One region of the Salinispora goodfellowii genome, then DNA from elsewhere that is predicted to be linked to it. Evidence: riboswitches for the same ligand, from Rfam matches in the RefSeq annotation. Region 1 holds a riboswitch; the other holds the start of a gene.

Region 1 (9,958 bases):
CTGATCAGCGCCCTGATGGTGGTGCCGGTCGCCGCCGCCCAGCAGGTCACCCGCGGGTTCCGCAGCACGATGACGGCCGCCATGGCGCTCGGGCTCTTCGCCGCCGGATCGGGCGTGTACGTGGCGGCCAACGCCGACACCGCCCCCGGCGCATCGGTGGTGCTGATGGCGATCGCCTCGTTCGCGGTGGTGGCGCTCGGCCGCGTGGGCTGGCGGACGCTACGACGACGACGGGTCCCCGCGGCGCAACCGTCGGCTGTAGAGCCGCACGAGGTGGTGCTGAGCCGGTCCTGACCAACGGCGCGCCCCTGGGATTGGTTACCGTTACCCCTGTGAGCAGCGAGTCCGGCTACGACGCCTACGAGGGGGCGAGCGAGCTGCTGCGCGCCCTCTCCGCCCCGATCCGGCTGGCCATCGTCAGCCAACTCGCCGACGGCGAACGGTGCGTACACGAATTGGTTGACCAGCTCGGTGCCGCGCAGCCGCTGGTCTCCCAGCACCTGCGGGTGCTCCGCGGCGCCGGAGTGGTGCGGGGTTCCCGGCGCGGACGGGAGATCGCCTACACGCTGGTTGACGAACACGTCGCGCACATCGTGGCGGACGCGGTCAGCCACGCCGGCGAGCACACCACCCCCACCTGAGGCTCACCTCGGGTCCCGGACCCGGGCCACGATCGCGTCCGCGAGCGGCGCTGGCGCCCGGTCCGGAATCCAGTGGCTCACCCCGACCAGCTCGACGAAGCGGTAATCCCCGGTCACGTGGGCGGCGCAGGCCGCGGCGGCGGTGCGGCCGATCGCGATGTCCCGGTCGCTCCAGACGTACGTCGTCGGCACCGACACCGGACCCACGGCCGCTAGGTCCCCCGAGGACATCGCCCGGTACCAGTTCAGGGCGGCACTCAACGCACCCGGAGCGCGCATCGGTTCGACGTACGCGGCCATCCGGGCGGCGTCGCCGACACCGGCCAGCATCCGGCGCAGCGCGGTAGCCCGCACCGCCAGCAACACCGCCTCCGCCGTACCTTCCCGCCGAAACAGCCGCATGTACGCCGAGCGGGCCCGCTGTGACCGGTCGGTGCGCAGGGCGTGGGCCATGGCCCCCGGGTGCGGCACGGAGACCGCGGTCAGCGAGCGCACCCGCGCCGGATGCCCGGCGGCGAGGGCCCAGCTGACCACCGCGCCCCAGTCATGCCCGACCACGTGCGCGGCGGCGACGCCGAGGTGGTCCAGCACCGCCACCGCGTCGCCGACCAGCTCACCGAGGCGGTACGCGGAGACCGCCGCCGGCCGGGCACCGGGCGAGTAGCCGCGCTGATCGAGTGCGTACGTGCGCAACCCGGCGGCGTGCAGGAGCGACACCACGTCGGCCCACTCCCCACTGTGCTGGGGGAAGCCGTGCAACAGAAGCACCGGCGGGCCGGCCGCCGGGCCACCGACGTGGACATCGAAGGTAAAACCGCGGACATCGACACGCATGATCGGCAGCCTACCGGGAACCGGCCGAAAGAACCCCGGTCGAGCTGCACCGATGTCACTTTGTTGAAAAATCTTCGGAGGTGCTAGCGTCGACTACACATTTTCACCTCCGACAGGGGAGCGCACAGCGCTGAGAGTGTGGGCAACGTCCCACAGACCCTCGCACCTGATCTGGGTAATGCCAGCGCAGGGAGTTCGGTCGGCCTCCAGTCGCGCCATCGTCCGGCCGGGCCGGAATGGACGTGCCCTCCCCTGGTCTCCCGGATCAGACAGGGAAAGACCGATGAGCAAAGTCACAACAACAACCAACCGCTGGCGCACCGTCGATGTGGTCGTCGCCGCTGTCATCGCCGTCACCTTCGGCGTCATCTTCTGGGCCTGGGGGCTGCTCTGGAACGTCGCCACCCCGGTGTTCGCCTTCTTCCCGCCGGCCCAGGCCATCATGTACGGCGTCTGGCTGATCCCGGCGGTGCTCGGCGGACTGGTGATCCGCCGCCCCGGCGCGGCGCTCTTCTGCGAAATGGTGGCCGCGATCGTGTCCACCCTGCTCGGCAACGAGTGGGGCAGCATCACCATCCTCCAGGGCCTGGCCCAGGGGATCGGCGCCGAGCTGGCCTTCGCCGCCTTCCGCTACCGCTCCTTCCGGCTGCCCACGGCACTGCTCGCGGGTGCGCTGACCGGCCTCGGCGCGGCCCTCTTCGACTTCTTCGTCTGGAACAGCGAGTACGCGCTGGGCGGCTACCGGATCCCATACGCGCTGCTGACGATCGCCAGCGCCACCGCCATCGCCGGGTTCGGCGCCGAGAACCTGACCCGGGCCCTGGCCCGGACGGGCGTACTGGACCTGTTCCCCGCCGGCCGCGAACGCACCACCATCTGAGCGTGCCGATCCAGAGGTTGGGGCCGCCGTCCGCAGGTCAGCATCCGACTCCGGGGCGACGCCGGTGAGCGCGGTCCGGTTGCGGGGCTTCGGGTGGCGGCACGCGGGGCGGAAGCGGTGGGCCGTACGCGGGCTCGACCTGCGGATCGAGCACGGCGAACGGGTCCTTCTGTTGGGGGCCTCCGGGGCGGGTAAGAGCACCCTGCTCGCCGCGCTGGCCGGGCTGCTCCCCGAGGACTCCGGCGAGCAGGAGGGCACGGTCGAGGTCGACGGCCGGGACCCACGCACGGCCCGCGAAGAGGTCGGCCTGCTCTTCCAGGACCCGGAGACCCAGCTGGTGATGGCGCGCTGCGGCGACGACGTCGCCTTCGGCCCCGAGAACCGCGGGCTACCCGCGGAGCAGATCTGGCCCCGGGTGGACGAGGCCCTGCGCCGGGTCGGTTTCCGCTACGGCCGGGACCGGCCGACCGCCGCCCTCTCCGGTGGTGAACAGCAGCGCCTCGCCCTCGCCGGGGTGCTCGCGCTCCGCCCGCGCCTGCTGCTGCTCGACGAGCCGACCGCTAACCTGGACCCGGCCGGTGCGGCGCTGATCCGCGACGCGGTCGCCACGGCGCTCGATGCCGACACCACCCTGTTCCTCGTCGAGCACCGGCTCGCCGAGGCGCTGCCGCTGGTCGACCGGGTGGTCGTGCTGGCCCCCGGCGGCGGCGTCCACGTCGACGGCACCCCGCAGGCGGTCTTCGCCGCGCACGGCGCGGCGCTCGCCGCCGAGGGGGTTTGGGTGCCGGGCCATCCGGTGCCGTCGCGGCCGGCCACCACCAGCGCCGGTGAGGCGTTACTCACCGCTGACGAGCTCGCCCTGCCGCCCCGGCTGGCCAGCGTCTCCCTCACCGTACGGGCCGGCGAGGCGCTCGCCGTGCACGGACCCAACGGGGCCGGGAAGTCCACCCTGGCCCTCCTGCTGGGTGGGCTGCTCGCACCGGCGGCGGGCCGGGTCACCGCGACCACGGAGCTGGCCGGCGGGGACGCCCGCACCCCGCCGCACCGATGGCGGGCGCCGGCGCTGGTGCATCGGATCGGTTCGGTCTTCCAGGATCCGGAACACCAGTTCGTCACCGCCACCGTCGCCGACGAGCTGGCGCTGGGTCCACGCCGCACCGGCCGGACCGAGGCGCAGGTCCGCGCCACCGTGGACGCGCTGCTCGACCGGCTCCGCCTGACGGCGCTCGCCGAGGCCAACCCGTACACCCTCTCCGGTGGCGAGGCGCGGCGGCTGAGCGTGGCGACGGCCCTGGCCACCGCGCCCCGCCTGCTCGTCTGCGACGAGCCCACCTTCGGCCAGGACCGGCGGACCTGGCGGGAACTGGTGGAGCTCTTCGCCGAGCTGCGCGACAACGGGCACGGGCTGGTCACGGTGACCCACGACCCGGAGTTCATCGCCGCGCTCGCCGACCGCCAGGTACGGCTCGACCATCCGCGGCACGCGCCGTGATCAACCTCGAACCGGTGACCGGACCAGACGCCCCGCTGGCCCGGCGCAACCCGGTGGCGAAGCTGGCGGCGGCGCTGCTCTGCTCGGTCATCCTGATCGCCACCCTCGACCCGGTGGCACCGGCCATCGCCATCGCCTTCGAGCTGGCCCTGCTGCCGCTGTTCGGCGTACGGCTCCGGGTGCTCGCCCGCCGGGCCGTGCCGCTGCTGGTCGGCGCGGTGGGCGTCCTCGGCACGCTGGTGCTCTTCGCCGCCGAGCGCTCCGGACGAGTCCTCGCCGAGGCCGGCCCGTTCCTGATCACCTCCGGCGTGCTGATCACCGCGCTCGGTCTGGTGTTACGCATGTTCGCGGTGGCCCTGCCGGGATTGATCGTGGTGGCAACCACCGACCCGACCGACCTGGCCGACGCGCTGGTGCAAAATGCCAAGCTGCCCGCCCGCTTCGCCTACGGGGCGCTGGCGGCGTTCCGGTTGGTGCCGTTGCTCGCCCAGGAGTGGCAAATGATCAGCATGGCGCGGCGGGCCCGGGGCGTTGACGCCGGCCGTAACCCGCTGGCCCGGCTGCGGCTCTTCGGGTCAACCGCGTTCACGCTGCTGGTCGGTGCGATCCGCCGCGGGACCCGACTCGCGGTGGCGATGGACGCGCGGGGCTTTGACGCCACGACCCCCCGATCGACGGCCCGCCGCCAACACTTCGGCCGCGCCGACGGTCTCCTGATCGCCGGTGCGGCGATACTGGCCGGCACCGCGCTCACGGTCAGCGTCGCCGTCGGCGCGTTCCGCCCCCTGATCGGCTGACCGTCGAGCCCCGCGCACCCCGGGTGGAGTGGCTGTGGAGCAGCGGAACCTGGAGCACGATACGGTCACAGACGAAGATCGAGGCGGAGGTGGCGGGGATGAGCGGGCAGGCACAGATCGGCGTTACCGGGCTGGCGGTGATGGGGCGCAACCTCGCCCGGAACCTGGCCCGCAACGGCTTCGTCGTGGCGGTGCACAACCGCTCTCCAGAACGGACCCGCCGGCTGGTCGCCGAGCACGGCGAGGAGGGGCGGTTCGTCCCCACCGACTCGCTGGCCGACCTCGTCGCCGCGTTGGAGCGCCCCCGGGCGGTCATCACGATGGTCAAAGCCGGTGCCCCGACCGACGCCGTCATCGACGAGCTGGTGCCGCTACTCGATGCCGGCGACATCATCGTCGACTGCGGCAACGCCCACTTCGCCGACACCCGGCGGCGCGAGGAGGCACTGCGCAAACAGGGGCTGCACTTCGTCGGCACCGGTGTCTCCGGTGGCGAGGAGGGCGCGTTGTGGGGGCCGAGCATCATGCCGGGCGGCTCTGCCGAGTCCTACCAGAAGCTGGGGCCGATCTTCGAACAGATCGCGGCGCAGGTGGATGGCGAGCCCTGCTGCCGGCATATCGGTCCGGACGGAGCCGGCCACTTCGTCAAGATGGTCCACAACGGCATCGAGTACGCCGACATGCAGCTCATCGCCGAGGCGTACGACCTCCTGCGGACCGGCCTGGACGCGACCCCGGCCGAGCTGGCGGAGATCTTCCGAGAGTGGAACTCCGGCGAGCTGGAGTCGTACCTCATCGAGATCACCGCTGAGGTGCTCGGGCACACCGACGCCGGCACCGGGCGGGCCTTCGTGGACATCGTGCTCGACCAGGCGGAGCAGAAGGGCACCGGACGCTGGACCGTGCAGAACGCCCTGGACCTGGGCATTCCGATCACCGGCATCGCCGAGGCGACGTTCGCGCGTTCCCTCTCCGGGCACGCCGACCAGCGCGCGGCCATCCGCCACGCGTTCGCCGGCGCGGGGCCGACCTGGCGGGTCGAGGATCGGGGCAGCTTCATCGAGGACGTCCGGCGCGCGCTGTTGGCCAGCAAGATCATCGCGTACGCGCAGGGCTTCGACCACATCCGGGCCGGCAGCCAGGAGTACGACTGGGACATCGACCTGGGCGGCACCGCCACGATCTGGCGCGGCGGATGCATCATCCGGGCCCGCTTCCTCGACCGGATCCGGCAGGCGTACGACGAGCAACCCGACCTGCCCACGCTGCTGGTGGCGCCGTGGTTCGCCGACGCCGTACGCGCCGGGTTGTCGGGGTGGCGGCGCGTGGTCGCCGAGGCTGCCCACGCCGGCGTGCCCACCCCCGCGTTCGCCTCGTCCCTGTCCTACTTCGACGCGCTGCGCGCGAACCGACTACCGGCGGCCCTGATCCAGGGCCTGCGGGACAACTTCGGCGCCCACACTTACCGCCGGGTTGACCGCGACGGCTCCTTCCACACGCTCTGGGCCGGGGACCGCAGTGAGGTCGAAGCCTGACCCCGGGCGCCGGGATCAGGTGGTAGGGGCTACCGGGTTCGGCAGTGCTCCGCCGAACCGGCGGTCCCGCTGGGCGTAGAGCTCACAGGCGTACCAGAGGTGCCGGCGGTCGAAATCCGGCCAGAGCGTGTCCAGGAAGACCAACTCGGCGTAGGCGCTCTGCCAGAGCATGAAGTTTGAGGTGCGTTGCTCTCCGGAGGGGCGCAGGAAGAGATCCACGTCGGGGACCTCCGGGTGGTAGAGGTGGCGGGCCAGGGTCTTCTCGGTGACCTTGGCCGGGTCGAGCCGGCCGGCCGCGACCTCCCGGGCGATCGCGGCGGCGGCGTCGGCGATCTCGGCCTGCCCGCCATAGTTGACGCAGAACTGCAGGGTGAGCGTCGAGTTACCGCGGGACATCTCCTCGGCCGCCTGCAACTCCGAGATGACGCTCTTCCACAGCCGCCCGGACCGGCCCGACCAGACAACCCGTACGCCCAGGTCGACCAGTTGGTCCCGGCGGCGGCGGATCACGTCCCGGTTGAAGCCCATCAGGAAGCGCACCTCGTCTGGCGAACGCCGCCAGTTCTCCGTCGAGAACGCGTACGCCGACAGGTACGGGATGCCCAGCTCGATCGCGCCCTCGACGGCGTCGAAGAGGGAGAACTCTCCCGCCTCGTGCCCCTTTGTCCGCGGGAGCCCGCGCTCCTTGGCCCACCGGCCGTTGCCGTCCATCACCACCGCGACGTGCCGCGGCAACGCCTCGGCGGGCAGCGCCGGTGGCCGGGCGCCAGACGGGTGGGGGGTGGGCGGCACCGGCGCCCGGCCGGGTCGCCTGGTCGATCGGATCACTCGGTCTACTCCCTGTCCACGCCGGCCGCGGCCGGCCCGACTCCGCCGGCCGGCGCCCCGACCGCACCGGCGGCCGGAACACCCCGGTCCACCAGCGGCAGCGAGCGTAGCGCGCGCTCCAGATGCCACTGCAGGTGCGCCGCGACCAGCCCGCTGCACTCCCGGCGGACACCGCTTCCGGCGGCGTCGGCAACCCGCCAGTCGCCGCTGGTGAGCGCGGTCATCAGGTCAATGGTGGCCGGTGCGGGGTGGGCCGCGCCGGGCGGCCGGCAGTCGAGGCAGACGGCACCACCGGCCGGGACGGAGAAGGCCCGGTGCCGCCCCGGCGTACCGCAGACCGCGCAGCCGGCCAGCGCCGGCGCCCACCCGGCCAGGGCCATGCCACGCAGCAGGTACGCGTCCAGCACCAGGGTCGCGGCGTGCTCCCCGCCGGCCAGCGCGCGCAGCGCCCCCAGGGTGAGCTGGAACAGCCGCAGCGACGGCTCCCGCTCGACCGGGGTGAGCCGCTCCGCGGTCTCGCAGACCGCACTCGCCGCCGTGTAGCGGGGGTAGTCGCCAAGGAGGCGCTTGCCGTACAGGTCAATGCCCTCGACCTGGCTGACCGTGTGCAGCGAACTGCCCTGCTGGCCCTTCGGGTCGCCGGCGAGTTGCAGGTCGACGTGGCCGAAGGGCTCCAGCCGGGCCCCGAACCTGCTGGTGGTCCGGCGCACCCCGCGGGCCACCGCGCGCAGCCGCCCGTGCCGACGGCTGAGCAGGGTGATGATGCGATCCGACTCGCCGAGCTTCTGCACGCGCAGCACCACCGCATCGTCGCGGTAGAGCTGTCGACGGTACCCGGCCATCGGATCATTCTCCCTCAGGTTGCCAGCTCGGGGTCGGCTCGGGGTGGCCGCGGCACCCCTGGCTGGTCATCGCGCGTTGCTGTCCACGCTCTCGTTCTGCATGCGCTCGTTCTCCGCAGACCGGGGCGCCGGCACCACCGGCTGCTTCCGCCCCGTCCCGGCGTGGTCCGCCGGACCGACCGCGGGCTGCGCCGCCTCGGGTACGGCTGCCACCTCCGCAGACGTGGCTGCCGCTCCCGCAGAGGTAGCTGCCACCTCCGCAGACGTGGCTGCCGCTCCCGCAGAGGTAGCTGCCACCTCCGCAGACGTGGCTGCCGTTCCCGCAGAGGTAGCTGCCGCTCGCCGTCCGAAACCGGGGATCAACTCCGGCCGACGTCGGGCCGCGACGTCCTCAACCCACCCGACGAGCAGGATGACGACCCCGAGTAGGGCGAAGACCAGCGCGATCCGGATGGCCAGGCCGAGCAGATTCTGGTGCGACCAACCAACCACGTCCACCAGCGGGGTGAGCGCGACCACAAAGACCATGTGCCACAGGTACACGGTGAGGGCACGCCGGTTAGTCAGAGTGATCATCCGACTGATAAACGCGTTGCGGTCGATCCACGCCGTTCTCGACGGTTCCCGCCCAAGCACGACCAGAATGACACCGGCCGACCAGAGGGCATTGGCGAGCGGATTGCCGTTGAGGTCGAGCCCTTTGGTCCCGGGCTGGGTCAGGTTCCACCAGCCGCCGGCGGCGACCAGGGCGATCGCGGTCGGCCACAGGACGCGGTTGGCGAGTCGGCGCAGCATCCCCGCCTGGTGGGCGAAGCCCAACATCCACGCCCCGAAGTACAGGCCGAACTGCTGCACCACCATCGGCGGATTCGGGTACAGCCCCAGTTCGATCGCCGCGGTCAGCGCGTACGGGGCGAGCAGGGTGGGCAGCGGAAACCGGCGGAACAGCCACAGCGCCAGCGGCGAGACGAGCACAAACCAGAGGTAGTTGCGCAGATACCAGATCGGGCCCAGCACCGGCGCTCCCCAGCCGTACCGCGGTGGGTCGGCCACCGGGAAGAGCCAGAACAGGAGCTCGGAGGTGAACGGCAGCCCGGTGATCAGCATCGCGGGCACCAGGATCGCGCCCAACGCCCAGAACGACGGCAGCAGCCGCCGCAGCCGACGACCGACCGCCGCCGTCCCGAACCGGTGCAGCGACGCCGCCATCAGCGACCCGGCCAGCGCGAACATCACCGACATCGCGGGAAAGACCAACGTCATGGTGGCCCACCCGGTTACGTGGTAGACCACGACCCGTACGACGGCGAGGGCGCGCAACAGGTCCAGGTAACGGTTTCGCATCGGCTCGCAACTAATTCCAATAAGGGGCGGGCAACACAATCCCCTACCTTCCGCCGGCGACCGGAAAAGCGCGAGTCTGCCGGGAGGAAAGTGAATTTCCTCATCGAATCGTCGAAGTCGACAAGTCACCTGGAAACGGCCGGCGACCAGCCGGCCGTTGCGCTAGAAACCGAGCTTTCGGAGCTGTTTCGGGTCCCGCTGCCAGTCCTTCGCCACCCGGACGTGCAGGTCAAGGTAGACCCGGGTGCCGAGCAGCTCCTCGATCTGCCGCCGTGCCCGGATACCGACGTCCCGGAGCCGGCTGGCCCGATGCCCGATCACGATCGCCTTCTGACTCGGCCGCTCGACGTACACATCGGCGTAGATCTTGACGACCCGTTCCGCCGGGATCATCTCCTCCACCACCACCGCAATGGAGTGCGGCAGCTCGTCGCGCACCCCCTCCAGCGCCGCCTCCCGGATCAGCTCGGCGACCAGTACCTGTTCCGGTTCCTCGGTGAGCATGTCGTCCGGGTAGAGCTGCGGTGACTCCGGCAGGTAGCGGGTCATCACGTCCACCAGGGTGTCGACCTGATGCCCGGAGACCGCGCTGACCGGCACGACCTCCGCGAAGTCCGCCAGCTCACTCACCGCGACCAGCTGCTTGGCCAGCTGCTCTCGGTCGACCAGGTCGGTCTTCGTGACCACGGCCAGCACGGTCGCCTTCAGCTCGGCCAGCTCACCGGAGATGAAACGGTCGCCCCGGCCAATCGGCTCGTCCGCCGG
Region 2 (9,958 bases), on a different contig from region 1:
CAGGCCACGCCGTACTACGCCGCCCTGCTCTCGGTGGTCGCCGGCGGGCTCGGCTCGGCCGGCGCCGCGTTGCTGCGCTGGCCGCTGCTCGAACGCCCCGTCGAACGAGCCACCACGCTACTGCGCTGGCCACCGAAGAAACGCCCACCGGCAGCCAGCCCCGGGTCGACACCCGCCCTCAAGCCGGCGGCCAACCCCGACCCGGCTCCCGACCCCGACCCGGCTCCCGACCCCAAGCCGGCCTCGAAGCCCGAGCCGACACCCGGTCCCGCACCGCTGCTCACGCCCGCGCCGACGGCAGTCTCCCCGGTACGCCCGGCTCCGGCCGAGGTCGACTCGGCCGCGCCGACCACCGGCGGCCCCGTACCGGCGGCCCCGCCGCGTCCGGCGTCGGACGAGGACGAAGCCGACCCGGGCACCGCAGCCGACCCGGTGGTGGCCGGCGCGACGCCGCCCGCCCCGCGCCGCCGAAGCCTGTTCCGACGCAGTCGCACCCGGGTCGACGAGGCGGGAAAGCCGCCGGCGGAGGTCCGGCTACCAGCACCGGACGAGGAGTTCGTGGACTGGGTCACCGGTCTGAGCGAGCCGGTGCCCAACAACGAGCCCGATCGGGAAAGCGCTCGCCGCTCGTTGCGTTCTGTCGGCCGGCATCACGCCGACTGACCCGGGGCCGCCCCGGCGCCTCGACTGGCCCGGTCGATGTGGGTGCCACGGTGGCACCCCGCCCGCTGGTCGGGGTGCCACCGTGGTCAGAGATCAGGCAAGCGGAAGGTAGACCCGACCGCCGGAGGCGACAAACTCCTCTGACTTGTCCTTCATGCCGCGTGCGGCGTACTCCTTCAGCTCCTGGGTGATCTTCATGGAGCAGAACTTCGGGCCGCACATCGAGCAGAAGTGGGCCGTCTTCGCTGGCTCAGCCGGCAGGGTGGCGTCGTGGTAGGCCCGCGCGGTCTCCGGGTCCAACGCCAGGTTGAACTGGTCCTCCCAGCGGAACTCGAACCGCGCCTTGGAGAGCGCGTCGTCCCACTCCTGGGCCCCCGGGTGCCCCTTGGCCAGATCGGCGGCGTGCGCGGCGATCTTGTAAGCGATCACGCCGGCCTTCACATCGTCCCGGTCCGGCAACCCGAGGTGCTCCTTCGGGGTGACATAGCAGAGCATCGCGGTGCCGAACCAGGAGCTCATCGCCGCGCCGATAGCGGAGGTGATGTGGTCGTACGCGGGCGCGATGTCCGTGGCCAGTGGGCCCAGCGTGTAGAACGGCGCCTCGTGGCACCACTCCTGCTGCAGGTCCACATTTTCCTTGATCTTGTGCATCGGCACGTGCCCGGGGCCCTCGATCATCACCTGGACGTCGTACTCCCAGGCAATTTTCGTCAGCTCACCGAGGGTACGCAGCTCGGCGAACTGCGCCTCGTCGTTGGCGTCCGCGATGGAGCCGGGGCGCAGCCCGTCGCCGAACGAGAACGTCACGTCGTAGCGGGCCATGATCTCGCAAAGTTCCCGGAAGTTCGTGTAGATGAAGTTCTCCTCATGGTGGGCGAGGCACCACGCCGCCATGATCGAACCACCCCGGGAGACGATCCCGGTCACCCGTTCCACCGCGAGCGGCACGTATGCCAGCAGCACGCCGACGTGCACGGTCATGTAGTCGACGCCCTGCTCGGCCTGCTCGATGATCGTCTCCCGGAACACCTCCCAGCTCAACTTCGCCGGATCGCCACCCACCTTTTCCAGGGCCTGGTAGACCGGCACGGTGCCGATCGGCACCGGAGAGTTCCGGACGACCGCCTCCCGGGTTTCGTGGATCCGCTTGCCGGTCGACAGGTCCATTACCGCGTCCGCGCCCCACCGGGTCGCCCAGGTCAGCTTCTCCACCTCCTCGGCGATCGAGGAGGTCACCGCCGAGGTGCCGATATTCGCATTGATCTTCACCAGGAAGGCTTTGCCGATGATCGCCGGCTCGCACTCCGGATGGTTGACGTTCAGTGGCAGCACGGCTCGCCCGGTCGCGATCTCCTCCCGCACCAACTCCGGCGCCACCCCCTCCCGGATCGCCACGAACTCCATCTCCGGCGTCACCACCCCGGCCCGGGCGTACGCCAGCTGGGTCGGCCGCTGGCCGTCCACCCCCGCCAACGGGGTACCAGCCCCGCGGACCGGGGCGACGTCCCCCCGCGACGCGATCCACTTGCCGCGCATCGGCGCTAGCCCCGCCTCCGGGTCGGAGCCCGGTCCCGAGGTGTCGTAGAGCCGGACGGGCGGGTTGTCTCCGGCGAGGTCGACCTCGGCGAAGGGCACCTGGATGTCCGGCCGCGATCCCTCGACGTAGACCTTGCGACGTTTCTGCATGACAGCCTCCCTATAGGTCAGACGGACCAGCTGAAGTGATCGAGTGGTCCGCGTCCCGCGCCCAACTCCCAGCCCCGAGCGCCGATCAGCGCCCGGGTCACATATTCCTTGGCCGCCGCGACGGCTGTCGGCACCGAATCACCGAACGCCAGCCGGCCGGCGACGGCCGCCGAGAACGAGCACCCGGTGCCGTGGTTGTGCCGGGTCGACACCCGGGCCGCGCGGAACTGGATGGTGCCGTCCTCGCCGTGGAGCACGTCCACCGCCGCTTCCTCACCGTCGGTGTCCCCGCCGGTGACCACGACATACTCCGGTCCGCCGGCGGCCAGTGCCTTCGCGGCGACGACCATCTCCTCGACCGTCTCCACCCGGCCGCCGGTGAGGGCCGCGGCCTCCGCCCGATTCGGCGTCGCCACCCGGGCGAACGGCAGCAACCGCTCCACCGCCGCGACCGTTCCCAGCCGACGTCCACTGGTCGACACCAGCACCGGGTCGACGACGAGGTGCGGCAGTCGGCCCTCCCCCGCCGCAACAGCGACCGCGTCGGCGATCGCCGGGCTACCGAGCGTGCCGGTCTTCACCGCCCGCACCGTGAAGTCGGTGAGCACGCTCTCCAGTTGGTCGGTGACGGTCTGCGGGGGCAACGACAGCACGGCATCAACACCGCAGGTATTCTGCGCGGTGACGGAGGTGACGACGCTGGTGCCGTACGCCCCCAGCGCCGCGAAGACCTTCAGGTCGGCCTGGATGCCGGCACCCCCGCCGGAGTCCGAGCCAGCGATGGTGAGGACGGTACGGGGTGTCATCGCATGCCTACCCGGGCGACGGCGTCGAAGGCTCCCTGAAGGGCGGCGGCTACGGCGCCCGGGTCCTCGGCCCGCATGATCGCACCCAGGACCGCCACCCCGGCGGCTCCCGCCCGCACACAGTCGCGCACCTGCCCGGACGTCTCGATCCCGCCCAGCGCCACCACCGGGACTGGACTGGCCTTGATCAAGCCTGCCAACCCGGACGGAAGCAGCGGTGGGCCGTAGCCGGGCTTCGTCGGCGTCGGATAGACGGGGGAGAGAGTGGCATAGTCCTCAACCGTGAGCCGGCCCAGTTCCGCCTCGTCGTGGCAGGAACGGCCGATCAGCCCGAGTCGCGGCGGCGGGTACGGACCAGCCGCCGGCAGGTGCACCGCGTCGCCGCCGAGCGGGTCCGGGCCGGCAACGACCAACGTACCGCCGACCGGGGTGAGGACCTGACGCAGGTCATCGGCGAGGGCGACGCGCTCGGCCCGGGGAAGGTCCCGCTCCCGCAGCACCACCCAGCGCGTACCGCCGGCCACCGCCGCGGCGACAACCTCGACGAGCGGTCGCCGGGCCACCCAGCGATCGGTGAGCACCACCAGGCCGGTAAGCCCGGTCACAGCTCCGGCCGCCCATCGTCCGGAGTCGAGGCGAGGGCGTGGAAGCGGCGCGGTATCCGGCCCGCCTGGTACGCGAGCCGGCCGGATTCGACCGCGTACCGCATCGCTGTCGCCATCGCCACCGGATCGGCGGCCCGGGTCACCGCGCTGGCCAGCAGCACCGCGTCGCAGCCCAGTTCCATGGCGAGCGCCGCATCGGAGGCGGTGCCGATCCCCGCGTCCAGGATCACCGGCACCGCCACGCTCTGCCGGATGAGCCGGATGTGGTGCGGGTTCGACACCCCGAGCCCCGACCCGATCGGAGAACCCGCCGGCATCACCGCCGCGCAGCCGACATCGGCGAGCCGACGCGCCAGAATCGGGTCGTCCGAGGTGTACGGCAGCACGGTGAACCCGTCGGCGACCAACTCCTCCGCGGCCCGCAACAGCTCCACGCCGTCGGGCAGCAGAGTACGTTCGTCGCCGATCACCTCAAGCTTCACCCAGTCGGTCTCGAACGCCTCCCGGGCCAGCTGGGCCACCTTCACCGCCTCACCCGCCGTGTAGCAGCCAGCGGTGTTGGGCAGCAGCCGGACCCCGCACCGGTCGACCAGGTCCAGTAGGCCACCCGAAGGGCCCCCGGTGGTGTCCACCCGGCGCAGCGCCACCGTGACCAGTCCGGTGCCGGAGGCTCGGATCGCCTCTTCCAGGACGGTGAGGTTGGCGGCCCCGCCGGTGCCGAGGACCAGTCGCGACGGGATCGGTACCCCACCCAGTTCGAAGGTCACCCCGCTCACCCGCCCTGCGCGGCGCTGAGCACCTCGACCCGGTCGCCCTCGCACAGCAGGGTGACCGGCCAGCCGCCCCGGGGCACGACCTCGCCGTTGACGGCGACCGCCAGACCACGCTCCTGTTCGGTCACCGCTCGGACCAGGTCCGCGAGCGTGGAGCCGGTGGGCAGGCTGCGCCCAAGGCCGTTCACCATCAGTTCCACGACTCCTCCAGTGGGGTCGGCCGGGACACGGCGGATCCGCACGCCGGGTCAGCGGTGGCGGGTGGACGGGACAGCCCCGGACCGAGGCGCTCCGGGGTGAAGGCGGCGAGTAGCGGATCCGGCGTACCGGTGGTGATCAGGTCGGCGATCAGGTCGGCGGTCACCGGGGTGAGCACCACCCCGTGCCGGTGGTGCCCGGTCGCGGCGAGCACCCCCGGCCGGCCCGGGAGCGGGCCAAGGATCGGCGCGTTGTCGGGGCTGCCCGGACGGAGCCCGGCGACCGCCTCGACCAGCTCGTACTCAGCCACCTCGGGTACCAGTTCGGTGGCGGCCCGGAGTAACCGCAACACCGCACCGCTGGTCACCATGGTGTCGGTGCGCTCCTCCGAGGTCGCCCCGACCACGACCTCCCCGTCCGGCCGCGGGACGAGATAGACCTGCTCCCCGTCGGCGAAGCCCCGGATCACGTGCTGGAAGCCCGGCGCACCGGGAGCACGGAGCCGAAGCACCTGGCCCTTGACCGGGCGGACCGGCAACCCGGTCAGCGCGGCGGAGCCGCAGCCGGCCGCGACCACCGTGGTCCCCGCGGTCACCTCGGTCAACCGCTGGACCGGCGTCGGCACCAGCACTCCCCCGGCCCGCTCGGTGGCGGTGCGCAACGCCGACACCAGCCGCCGCGGGTCCACCTGGTGATCGGTGCCGGCGTAGGCGCCACCCCGCAGCCGGGGTGACAGCGCCGGCTCCCGGTCTCGAAGCTCGGAGGGGCGCAGTGGGGTGACCGGCAGCCCCAGCCCCTGCTGGTACGCCCAGAGCCGGCGGGCCACCGCGAGATCGTCGGTGGTGAGCCCGACCATCAGGGTGCCCTCGCTGCGGTAGCCGACGTCGGTGCCGGAGGCGGCGGCCAGCTCGGCGGCGAACGCCGGCCAGCGCGCCGCCGACTCGGTGAGCAGTCCGGTCAGCTCGTGCTCCCCGAAGTACGCCTCGGCGACGGGCGCGAGCATCCCCGCCGCGGCGTGCACCGCACCCGAGCCGGGATCCGGGTCGTGTACGACGACCCGCAGCCCGTGGGCCGCGCACCGCCAGGCGATGGCCAAGCCGATCGGCCCGGCCCCGACCACCGCGACGTCGGGGGTGGACAGCGAGTTCCGGTTGCCGCCCCGGGGGGTGCCGGGGAGTCTGCTCACCATGTCAGTGCCGCCATCAGTTCGGTGGTGGTCCGGGCAGGGTCGGCGGCGCGCGAGAGCGCGCCGATCACCGCCACTCCGTACGCGCCCGCGGCCCGCAGGGCGGGCACGTCCGCCGCGGTCACCGCCCCGATGGCGATCACCGGCACGCTGACCGCGGCGGAAACCGCTCGTACCCCCGCCACGCCGATCGGGGGCGGCAGGCCGTCCTTTGAGGTGCTGGGGCGGACCGGCCCGACCCCGAGGTAGCTGGCCCCGGCGGCGACCGCCTCGACGGCGGTGTCCGCGTACCGGGCGGTGGCGCCGAGGACAGCGGCGGAGCCGAGCACCACGCGGGCCGCCCCGACCGGCAGGTCCTCGACGCCCACGTGCCCACCGGCAGCACCAACCGCCAGAGCCACGTGTAGCCGGTCATTCACCAGGCAGGTCGCACCGTACGGGGCGCAGAGCGCGGTCACCTGGCGGGCCAGGTCGTACGCCTGCCGGTCGGTCGCGTCGTCGGTCACGCGGACCTGGACGACCAGTTCGGCGCGAGCCACCGCCAGGGCGGCCCGCACCACGGTGAGCGGGTTGTGCCCAGGTCGAGTGTCGGTAATCAGATGTAGACGCCCAAGGGACGACACGGCAACTCTCCTCCCTGCGCCGGCACTATCCGGATCAGGTTCAACGGTCGGGGGCTCTCAGCCCCCCTCTCAGCCCGGTTTACCGGGCTCCCGTGGGTTCCTACCCACCACCGTACGGCAGGCGCCGTGTGGCTGCCAAGACGGCGTCCTCGACGCGGGTGTGCGGACCGGCCGCTGCCGGAGCCGGACCGGACACGAATCGGCCTCCCACCGTCGAGACGATGGGAGGCCGAGATTCTCCCCTCGCTAGCTGTCGAGTACCGCCCGCAGGGCGGCCAGATCGTCGGCATCGGGTGACCAGGAGCCCGCCGCCGCGTTGGCCCGCACCTGGTCAGGCTTGGTGGCACCGGCGATCACCGAGGCCACCGCGGGCTGGGCGGCGAGCCCGCCGATGGCGACCTGAAGCAGGCTGAGCCCGCGCTCGGCCGCGTATGCCTCGAGCGCCTCGATGGTGTCCCACTCGGCGGCGGCCAGCCGGGCCGCGTACCGGCCGCCACCGGCGAGGCGAGTGCCCGACGGCGCCGCCGCGCCGCGCTGGTACTTGCCGGTGAGCAGTCCGTTGGCGAGGGGAAAGAAGGGCAGCAGGCCCAGCCCGAACCGCGCACACGCCGGGACAACCTCGGCCTCGACGCCCCGTTCGAGCAACGAGTAGTGGTTCTGGGCGGAGATGAACCGGGTCGACCCGCGCGAGCTGGCGGTCCAGTCCGCGTCGGCGATCTGCCAGCCGTCGAAGTTGGAGTTGCCCAGGTACCGCACCTTGCCGGCGGTGACCAGATCGTCCAGTGCGGCGAGCGTCTCGTCGATCGGAGTGCCCGGGTCCGGCTGGTGCAGCTGGTACAGGTCAATGTGGTCGGTCTGCAGCCGCCGCAGCGAAGCCTCCACCGCCCGCATCACATAGCGCCGGGCACCGCGGGCGCCGTAGTCCGGCCCGTTGTGGCCGTCCATGTCCATGCCGAACTTGGTGGCGATCACCACATCGTCCCGGCGCCCCTTGAACACCTGGCCGAGGAGTTCCTCGGAGCCACCCGGCGGAGCACCATAGATGTCGGCGGTGTCGAAGAAGTTGATCCCGGAGTCGAGGGCGGCCGCCACCACCGCCCGGGTCCCGTCCAGGTCGACCCGGCGGCCAAAGTTGTTGCAGCCGACGCCGACCGCGGACACCACGAGCCCGGAGTCGCCCAACCGGCGGTACGTCATCTCAGTCACGAAATCCACCCTATGCCGCCCGCGCTCAGGCCACCTCCCAGACCGGCTCGGCGACCTCCACCACCTCGCCGTCCCCTTGGAACAGCAAGAATCGATCGAAGGAACGGGTGAACCATCGATCATGGGTCACCGCCACCACCGTCCCCGCGAACGCGGCCAACCCCGCTTCGAGCGCCTCGGCCGAGGCCAGGTCCAGGTTGTCCGTCGGCTCGTCAAGCAGCAGCAGGGTCGCCCCGGACAGCTCCAGCAGCAGCACCAGGAACCGAGCCTGCTGGCCGCCGGAGAGAGTGCCGAACCGCTGGTCCCCCTGCCCGGCCAGCTCGTACCGGGACAGCGCCGCCATCGCCGAATGTCGATCCATTCCGGCGCGGTGCTCGTCGCCCCGCCAGAGGATGTCGACCAGCGTCCGCTCCATCAGCTCCGGCCGGTCGTGGGTCTGGGAGAAGTGGCCGGGCCGGACCCGGGCACCGAGGCGGGCCGCCCCGTCATGCCCGACGGGTGCGAGTCCCGCGCCGCCGTCAACCGGCAGATTCACCGGATCGGGGTCGGTTCCGCCCCGGGCGATCAGGCGGAGGAAGTGCGACTTCCCGGTCCCGTTGGCACCGAGCACGGCGAGCCGGTCGCCATACCAGAGCTCCAGGTCAAAGGGGTAGGTCAGGCCGTCGAGCGCCACCTGCTCGCAGCTCAGGGCACGCTTGCCGGTGCGGCCGCCGGCCAGCCGCATCCGGATGTCCTGCTCCTTCGGGGGTACGGGCGGCGGCCCGGCCTCCTCGAACTTCCGCAACCGGGTCTGGGCGGCCTGGTAGCGGGAGGCCATACCCGAGTTGTACGCGGCCTTCTGCTTGTACATCAGCACCAGTTCCCGCAGCTTCTGGTGTTCCTCGTCCCACCGCCGACGCTGCTCGTCGAGACGGTCGTGCCGGGCGACGCGGGCCTCGTGCCAGCTGGCGAAGCCACCCGGGTGTACCCACGCGCCACCACCCTCGACCGCCACCACCCGGTCCGCGGTGCGGGCCAGCAGTTCCCGGTCGTGCGAGACGTACAGCACCGACTTGCCGGACTCCCGCAGCCGCGCCTCCAACCAGCGCTTCCCGGGCACGTCGAGGAAGTTGTCCGGCTCGTCGAGCAGGAGCACCTCTTCCGGACCACGCAGGAGCAACTCCAGGGCGAAGCGCTTCTGCTGGCCGCCCGAGAGCGTCCGGACCGGACGGTGCCGCGCCGTATCCCACGGCAGGTCGAGCACGATCGTGGTCACCGTGTCGAAGAGCACCTCCGCGTCGTACCCGCCCGCCTCCCCCCAGGCGGCGAGCGCGTCCGCGTACGCGAGTTGGGCTTTGCCGGCGGCGGTGCTGTACTTGCCACGCACCTCAGCCGCCCGCATCGCCGACTCCGTTCCGGCGACCCGCTCACCCGCCTCGCGTAGCCGGGGCGGGGCGAGGGATAGGGCCAGGTCGGCGAGGGTTGACTCGTCGCCGATCATCCCGATGAACTGACGCATCACGCCCAGCCCGCCGGCCCGGGTGACCACGCCGCGCTGCACCGGCAGGTCGCCGGCGACCATACGCAGCAGCGTCGTCTTGCCCGCGCCGTTCGGCCCGACCAGGGCGATCTTGGCCCCGTCCGCGACCCGGAACGACACATCGCCGAAGAGCTGCCGCCCGTCGGGCAGCCAGTGCCCAACGGCTGCCACATCCACGTAACCCACGTTGGCATCCTGCCGGGCCGACCCGGCCGGGCCAACCCGTTTTACCGGACCAGCGCGCGCTACCGGACCAACCCGGTTACCGGGTCACCCGCAGCACCCGGTAGCCCTTCTGGCTCGCCGGCCGCGCCACCTGCCAGCCCCGCTCGGACAGCCAGCGGTGTAACGAGTCACCACCAAGGTGCCGGGCGACAACCAGCCAGGCCACCCCGCCCGGCGCCAGCCGGGGCAGCCAGCGCAGCAGGAGCTGGTGCAGCTCGTGCTTGCCGATCCGGATCGGCGGATTCGACCAGATCTGATCGAACGTCACCGCCGCTGGCACCGCGTCCGGCGGGGAAACCCGGACCCGGGCCGCCGCCCCGACCCGCGCGGCGTTGGCCGTGGTCAGCTCCCGAGCCCGCTCGTTGACATCCACGGCCCAGACGGTGGCCGACGGCACCGAGGTGGCGAGCACACAGGTGATCGGTCCGAAGCCGCAACCGAGGTCGAGCAGGTGACCGGTGCTCTCCG

Evidence for each region. Region 1 has a riboswitch for thiamine pyrophosphate ahead of T398_RS22720 (ECF transporter S component). Riboswitches for the same ligand answer to the same signal wherever they lie in the genome.
Region 2: it holds a riboswitch for thiamine pyrophosphate, as region 1 does, so the genes downstream of both, T398_RS06025 (thiamine phosphate synthase) here and T398_RS22720 (ECF transporter S component) in region 1, are expected to answer to the same signal.

Annotation. Positions count from the first base shown of each region.
Region 1 is NZ_JCANTD010000034.1:23,894-33,851, reverse strand. It holds gene T398_RS22735 (metal ABC transporter permease) at 1-294, shown strand, start outside; gene T398_RS22730 (ArsR/SmtB family transcription factor) at 333-641, shown strand; gene T398_RS22725 (alpha/beta fold hydrolase) at 645-1,475, opposite strand; TPP riboswitch at 1,580-1,686, shown strand; gene T398_RS22720 (ECF transporter S component) at 1,759-2,355, shown strand; gene T398_RS22715 (ABC transporter ATP-binding protein) at 2,420-3,847, shown strand; gene T398_RS22710 (energy-coupling factor transporter transmembrane component T family protein) at 3,844-4,644, shown strand; gene gnd (NADP-dependent phosphogluconate dehydrogenase) at 4,743-6,179, shown strand; gene T398_RS22700 (isoprenyl transferase) at 6,195-6,971, opposite strand; gene recO (DNA repair protein RecO) at 7,013-7,849, opposite strand; gene T398_RS22690 (acyltransferase family protein) at 7,916-9,193, opposite strand; gene era (GTPase Era) at 9,356-9,958, opposite strand, start outside.
Region 2 is NZ_JCANTD010000003.1:260,805-270,762, forward strand. It holds gene T398_RS05990 (hypothetical protein) at 1-663, shown strand, start outside; gene thiC (phosphomethylpyrimidine synthase ThiC) at 757-2,349, opposite strand; gene thiD (bifunctional hydroxymethylpyrimidine kinase/phosphomethylpyrimidine kinase) at 2,367-3,155, opposite strand; gene T398_RS06005 (thiamine phosphate synthase) at 3,152-3,760, opposite strand; gene T398_RS06010 (thiazole synthase) at 3,757-4,536, opposite strand; gene thiS (sulfur carrier protein ThiS) at 4,533-4,733, opposite strand; gene thiO (glycine oxidase ThiO) at 4,724-5,920, opposite strand; gene T398_RS06025 (thiamine phosphate synthase) at 5,914-6,540, opposite strand; TPP riboswitch at 6,535-6,644, opposite strand; gene T398_RS06030 (aldo/keto reductase) at 6,787-7,755, opposite strand; gene T398_RS06035 (ATP-binding cassette domain-containing protein) at 7,772-9,451, opposite strand; gene T398_RS06040 (class I SAM-dependent methyltransferase) at 9,528-9,958, opposite strand, start outside.